One region of the Telluria mixta genome, then DNA from elsewhere that is predicted to be linked to it. Evidence: predicted binding sites of a transcription regulator. Region 1 holds the regulator's gene; each other region holds the start of a gene.
What was found. The regulator FNR, encoded in region 1, switches genes on or off when oxygen is low (the NO sensors DNR and NnrR bind a similar motif). The targets are predictions, from matches to a motif close to TTGATNNNNATCAA.
Positions count from the first base shown of each region.

Region 2: P0M04_RS01230 (glycine-rich domain-containing protein) is a predicted target of FNR. The motif match lies at 664-677, and genes of this name have one in related genera.
Region 3: clpB (ATP-dependent chaperone ClpB) is a predicted target of FNR. The motif match lies at 1,216-1,229, and genes of this name have one in related genera.

Region 1 is NZ_CP119520.1:4,557,915-4,560,180, forward strand. Features, by position in the region: gene P0M04_RS20355 (porin) at 1-538, opposite strand, end outside; gene fnr (fumarate/nitrate reduction transcriptional regulator Fnr) at 599-1,288, opposite strand; gene P0M04_RS20365 (TorD/DmsD family molecular chaperone) at 1,537-2,208, shown strand; gene P0M04_RS20370 (formate dehydrogenase) at 2,219-2,266, shown strand, end outside.
Region 2 is NZ_CP119520.1:269,827-272,092, forward strand. Features, by position in the region: gene P0M04_RS01225 (sensor histidine kinase) at 1-538, shown strand, start outside; gene P0M04_RS01230 (glycine-rich domain-containing protein) at 858-1,643, shown strand; gene P0M04_RS01235 (sensor histidine kinase) at 1,866-2,266, shown strand, end outside.
Region 3 is NZ_CP119520.1:4,265,749-4,268,014, forward strand. Features, by position in the region: gene P0M04_RS19080 (voltage-gated chloride channel family protein) at 1-1,136, opposite strand, end outside; gene clpB (ATP-dependent chaperone ClpB) at 1,255-2,266, shown strand, end outside.

The DNA.
Region 1 (2,266 bases):
GCTTTTCCTCGTTCAGGCCGTGCGTCACCCGCAGCGACAGGCCGAGCCACGCGGGGCTCCAGTAATGGATCGAGTTGGACTGGCGCCGGTCGAACGACGAGGTGTCGCTGACGTTGTCCGCGTCCGCCGCGGAACCGTTGCCCATGATGCTCATGAAGCCGGCCGTCGTCGGATAGAACGGGTCGAGGCCGGACGTGGCGCCGTTGTACGCCGTCGTCCAGTGGCCCGCGAACAGCGTGCCCCAGGTGCCGGCGAGGCCCACGCGGGTGTCGCGTGCGGCGAGGGCGCCGGCGCCCGTGTCCGGCGACAGCGTGCCTTCGATCTGGAAGATGGCTTTCAAGCCGCCGCCGAGGTCTTCACCGCCGCGGAAGCCCAGCACGGAGCGGTTGTTCACGAGGCGCACGAGGCCGGGGCCGGAGGAACTGTCCGCGTGTTCGAGGGCGACGTTGAGGCGGCCGTAGACCTGCACGGCGCTGTCCTGGGCGTGAGCGGCGGTGGCCAGCAGCAGGCCGGCGAGGGGAATGAATCTGGAATGCATGGACGATCTCCTTCGCCCGCATTGTCGATGCGGACCGGGAGACCGTGAACTACCGAAAGGTCAGGCCATCGGGCTGCACTGCTCCGTCCCGGCCGCCATCGCCTTCAGCCGCGCCGGTTCGAGCAGCACGACCTCGCGCTTGTCGACCTGCACGAGCCCCAGCTTTTTAAAACGGGACAGCAGGCGGCTGATGCTTTCGATGGTCAGGCCCAGGTAGTTGCCGATGTCTTCGCGCGACATGCGCAGCTGGAAGCGCGTGGACGAATAGCCGCGCGCCGCGTAGCGGGCGGACAGGTTGATGAGGAAGACGGCGAAGCGCTGCTCGGCGCGCATGTTCCCCAGCAGGAGCATGACGTTCTGCTCGCGCGTGATTTCCTGGCTCATGATGCGGTGGAAGTGGCGCAGCAGCGCCGGCACCTGGCCGAACAGGTCCTGCAGATGCGCGAACGGGATCTCGCAGACTTCGCTGTCTTCCAGCGCGACGGCGTCGCAGTGGTGGCGGTCGGCGCTGATGGCGTCCATGCCGAGCAGCTCGCCGGCCATCTGGAAGCCCGTGATCTGCGCTTCTCCGGCCGCGTTGATCTGGTACGTCTTGAAGTGGCCGAAGCGCACGGCGTACAGGTTGCGGAACGGCTCGCCCATCTTGTACAGCGGCTCGTCGCGCTCCAGGCGGCGGCGCTTGCCGATGATCTGGTCCAGGCGGTCGATGTCCGCATCCTCCAGGCCCATCGGCAGGCACAGCTGGTGCATGCTGCAAGCCGCGCAACTGATCTTGAGTGCGTTAGCGGTGACGGGAGTCGCGGGTAGGGTATCAGCTGCAATCATGGCGAGGACCTTCGGGGGATGTTCCGATTATAGACGTTAGCCCCTACCACAAGTAGGGAATTTGTCCCGCTGTTGGTCGCCTTGCCAACGAAGTGTCGCGTGGAGGTCAAGCGTGCGCGCCTTCGCATTGTCAAGGATTACACTTCCCATGAATATTTGCCAACGGGAGAACCATGTCGGCCGACCAGCGTTCCGCTTCACCCATTTTGCATGATGGCGAGGCTCTGCCTCTGGCCGACGAAGACCAGGCCCGGGCCGATTTCTACGCGCTGTTCGCACGCCTGCTGCTGGCCCCGCCCGACGACGCCCTGCTCGCGGCCCTGGCCGCCGCCGACCCGATCGCCGCCGCCGGCGAATTCGCTCTCGAGGACGCCTGGCTGAAGCTGACCCAGGCCGCCACCGTCGTCGACGCATCCGCCGCGGCCGATGAATTCTCGGCCATGTTCATCAGCACCGGCACGCCGCCGCTGAATCCGTACGGGTCCTTCTACCTCACGGGCCACCTGAACGACGCGCCCCTGGCCGACCTGCGCCACGACCTCGCCCGCCTGCGCCTGTCCCGCGCGCCCGGCGTGGGCGAATTCGAGGACCACCTGGGCACGCTGTGCGAAACGATGCGCGTATTGATCCAGGGCGGCCCCGGCATGGCGCCGCGCGGCCTCGCCGTGCAAAAACACTTTTTCGAGACGCACATCCGGCCCTGGTACGCGGCCTGCCTGGCCGACATCGCGAACAGCCCGGACGCGAATTTCTACCGGATCGTCGCGGGCGTCGTCGACGCGTTCCTGTCGATCGAAGCGCAGGCATTTGCCGTGCTCGATGCTACCGACCCGATTGCCGCTTGAGGGGACCATCATGGACAAAGACAAGCAACCCGATCCCGCCCGCCGCAGCCTGCTGAAG
Region 2 (2,266 bases), 3.2 Mb from region 1:
GCGCGCGCGCACCACGCTGCTGCAGATCGACACGACGATCAAGAGCGTGCGCCAGATCATCAACGACCTGCGGCCGACCGTGCTCGACCTCGGGCTGTCGGCCGCCGTCGAGTGGCAGGTCGACCAGTTCCAGAAGCGCACGGGCATCCAGTGCGACATCCGCGACGACCATGGCGAGATCGCCCTGCCCGACCACTGCGCCACGGCCTTCTTCCGCATCCTGCAGGAATCGCTCACGAACATTGTCCGCCACGCCAACGCCACGCACGTGAAGGTGGAGCTGCGGCTGCATGGCAACTGGCTGTCGCTGACGGTGCGCGACAACGGTTGCGGCCTGCCGCCCGGCGGGCGCAACAAATACGGTTCGTTCGGCCTGGTCGGCATCGAGGAGCGCATCGTCATCCTCGGCGGCACCTGTGCCGTGTTCAGCGAGCCGGACGGCGGCACGACCGTGATGGTATCGGCGCCCGTCGTCGGCGGGCCTGAACAGCCTGTTCTCGCGCAGCAGCAAGTCGGCTCGGGTTCGGCCGTCATCTAACCTTTCCCGTCGCAGCGAGCCTCGCCGTCCTCCCGGACGATGCCTGCGCACGCCCATTCCCCTAGGGTATCGCTACTTCATAAATTAAAATTCATATAGCGTTCTGAGCAACAAATGTTGTTTCTTTGACAAATATCAATATCTCGATAGATTGCCTCAACTACATTGATTACGTGTAAGGCGCACTGACGAACCCAGCAACTCGTTGGCAGATGTCATCACGAACCTTGAGGAAATACTGTCCAGCGCTGGCCCGACAAGCCAACACAACCACAACTAGGGAAAGCAGTCACAACGAGATCTTCAACAACGAATGAGGATGAACAACATGAACGCCAACAACCTGTTTAACGCCGTGATGCAACTCGACCTGGAGCCGATCAAGACGAAGCTGATGCACGTGGAGTCGGGCGAAGGCTGGAGCCTGGACAAGGCCAATGCCGTGGAAAAGGAATATCGCCGCTTTCTGTGCCTGATGAAAATGTATCCGGATGAATCCATCGCGCCCCTGGTCGATGTGGACACGTTCTGGCACTACCACATCCTCGACACGATGAAGTACGCGGTCGACTGCGAGCAGGCGTTCGGCTACTTCGTCCATCATTACCCGTATGTCGGCCTGCGCGGCGGGGATGACGAGCAGTTCCGCATCGACAGCGGCGAACGCATGCAGAGCCTGTACGAGGCCACGTTCGGCGAAGCCTATCCGGCGACGGACGCCGCGGCCTATTGCGCCGGCCCCTGGGACCAGCCGCAGGCACGCGGCGCCAAGCCGATCAGGATTGCCACCGCCTACTGCGCCGGTCCGTGGGACAACCAGGGCGCGGGCGCCGGCCGGGCCGCGACGGCCTACTGCGCCGGTCCGTGGGACAAACCGCACGCGCACAACGCCGTCAACACCGCCACCGCGTACTGCGCGGGACCATGGGACAAGGGCAGCGGCACCGCCTACTGTGCCGGTCCGTGGGACAAGAAGAAGGCGCTCGCACAGGCCGCAACGGCCTACTGCGCGGGCCCGTGGGACAAACGGGTGCCGGGCGCGGTCAATGCCGACACGGCCTACTGCGCCGGTCCGTGGCGTCCGGCTGCCGCGCTGAACATCTGACGACAGCCGCGTGCAGGCACGCCCGCCCCGATGTGAGGGCGGGCTTTTCATTGCTATGCCGGCGGCCGGCACCTGTAAAGCCGTCCATGCAATAACAGCGATATCTTTGAAGCATATCAATAACTACGTCGATTGCCCCAACTATATTGACCACGTGCAACAAGCGTCGGCAAACCACTTTTGAGCTGCGACGCACGGCAGACAGGTGCAGATGGGATTTTCATGGCAACAACGCTGAGAGACGCGTTTTCGGTCACCCGATACTCGTTCTGGGTCGGTGCACTGCTGTCCTCGCTGGTCGGCAGCGTGCTGTACCTGGTCACGGCACGCTCGATCGAGAGCGACGCGGAGACCCGCTTCGTCAGCCATGCCCGCCACGCGCAAAGCGTCATCAATGTGCGCGTGAAATCGTACACGGACCTGCTGCGTGCCACGGGCAGCATGATCCAGAGTACCGACGTGCTGACCTACCAGAATTTCCATGAGTTCGCGCGCGGACTGGATCTGGCACAGCATTTCCCCGCGGTCGATTACATCAATTATGCGGTGTACGTGCCCCACGAGCGGCGCGACGGTGTCGTCGCGGACTTGCGCAAGAACGTGTCGCGCATCTTCGGCAGACC
Region 3 (2,266 bases), 290 kb from region 1:
TCCGCACCGAAGAGCTCAATGGCCATCAGGGTCGACGCGATCGGCGTGTTGGCCGCGCCGGCGAACACGGCCACGAAGCCGACGCCCGCCAACAGCGAAAAGGGCAGATGCAGCAGCGGCGCCAGCGCATTGCCGAGCGTGGCACCGATGTAAAACAGCGGCGTCACCTCGCCGCCCTTGAAGCCGGAGCCCAGCGACGCGACCGTGAACACCAGCTTGCCGGCGAAGTCCCATGGCGCCAGCGGCTGTGCGAACGCGGCCTGGATGGTCGGGATGCCGAGGCCGATGTAGCGGTCCGCACCGCATACCAGCACGACGGCCGCGACGACGCTGCCGCCCAGCAGGGGGCGTAGCGGACCGTAAGGCACGCGCCGCTTCATCCAGCCCGACAGCGCATGGGTGCAATCCGCGAACAGTTTCCCCGCGAGCCCGAACAGCGCGCCCGCGACGGCGACGGCCGCCAGCGGCCACAGGCCCAGCGCCGGTACGGACGCGATGGCGTAATGCGTGTGGTGGAGGCCCAGCGCATGGCCCCACAGCAGGCAGACCTGGTCGCCGGCGATGGCGGCCGCCAGGCAGGCCAGCAGGGCGTCGTAGCGCAGGCGGCCGATGGCCAGCACTTCCAGGCCGAAGATCGCGCCCGCCAGCGGCGTGCCGAACACGGAGGCGAAGCCCGCGCTGATGCCGGCCATCAGCACGATGCGCCGGTCTTCCATCTTCAGCCTGAACACGTGCGTGAGCTGGTCCGCGAGCGCGCCGCCCATTTGCACGGCCGTGCCCTCGCGCCCGACCGAGGCGCCGAACAGGTGCGAGATCACAGTGCCGCCCAGCACGAGCGGCGCCATGCGCAGCGGAATCACCTTTTTCGGGTCGTGGATCTCGTCGATCAGCAGGTTGTTGCCGGCCTCGACCGAGCTGCCGAAGCGCAGGTACAGCCAGCCGACGGCGAACCCGGCCAGCGGCAGCAGCGCGATCAGCCAGCGGTGAGCGTTGCGCGTCCCGGTCGCCAGTTCGAGCGCGAACAGGAAGAAGGCGGAGGCGGACCCGGACAGCAGTCCGACGGCGAGGGCGAGCAGCAGCCATTTCCCCATGTAGGGCAGCAGGCGACGTTGCTCGGACAAGAATGAATGTTCCATGGTGGACATTTTATCCCAGCACGATTTGCCACCCCAGCCGTGTATTCACATCTTGAAAAGTCGCTACGGCATCCCTAACTTGATGTCAATCCAAAATCCAACCCACAGGGATCAAAACATGCGACAAGATAAATTGACGACCAAGCTCCAGGAAGCGCTCGCCGACGCGCAGAGCCTGGCGGTCGGCAACGACAACCAGTACATCGAACCCGTCCACCTGCTGGCTGCGCTGCTGGGCCAGAGCGACGGCAGCGCGCGCTCGCTGCTGCAGCGGGCCGGCGTCAATGTGGGCAGCCTGCAGACGGCGCTGCGCTCGGCGTTCGACCGCCTGCCGAAAGTGCACGGCACGGGCGGCGACGTACAGGTCGGCCGCGAGCTCGTCGCGCTGCTGAACCTGGCCGACCGCGAATCGCAGAAGCGTGGCGACCAGTTCCTGTCGAGCGAAATGGTGCTGCTCGCCTTTACGGAAGATAAGTCCGAAGCCGGCCGCCTGGCCCGCGAAAACGGTCTCGCCCGCAAGGCGCTCGAATCGGCCATCCAGGCCGTGCGCGGCGGCGAATCCGTGAATTCCCAGGATGCCGAAGGCCAGCGCGAAGCGCTCAAGAAATACACGCTCGACCTGACGGAACGGGCCCGCAACGGCAAGCTCGACCCGGTGATCGGCCGCGACGACGAGATCCGCCGCGCCATCCAGGTGCTGCAGCGCCGTACCAAGAACAACCCCGTGCTGATCGGCGAACCCGGCGTCGGCAAGACGGCGATCGTGGAGGGGCTGGCACAGCGCATCGTCAACGGCGAAGTACCCGATTCGCTGAAAGGCAAGCGCGTGCTGTCGCTCGACATGGCCGCGCTGCTCGCGGGCGCCAAGTTCCGCGGCGAGTTCGAGGAACGCCTGAAAGCCGTGCTGAAGGAACTGGCGCAGGACGAGGGCATGACGATCGTCTTCATCGACGAGATCCACACGATGGTCGGCGCCGGCAAGGCCGAAGGCGCAATGGATGCGGGCAACATGCTGAAGCCGGCACTGGCGCGCGGCGAGCTGCACTGCATCGGCGCGACCACGCTGGACGAGTACCGCAAGTACGTCGAGAAGGATGCCGCGCTGGAGCGCCGCTTCCAGAAGATCATCG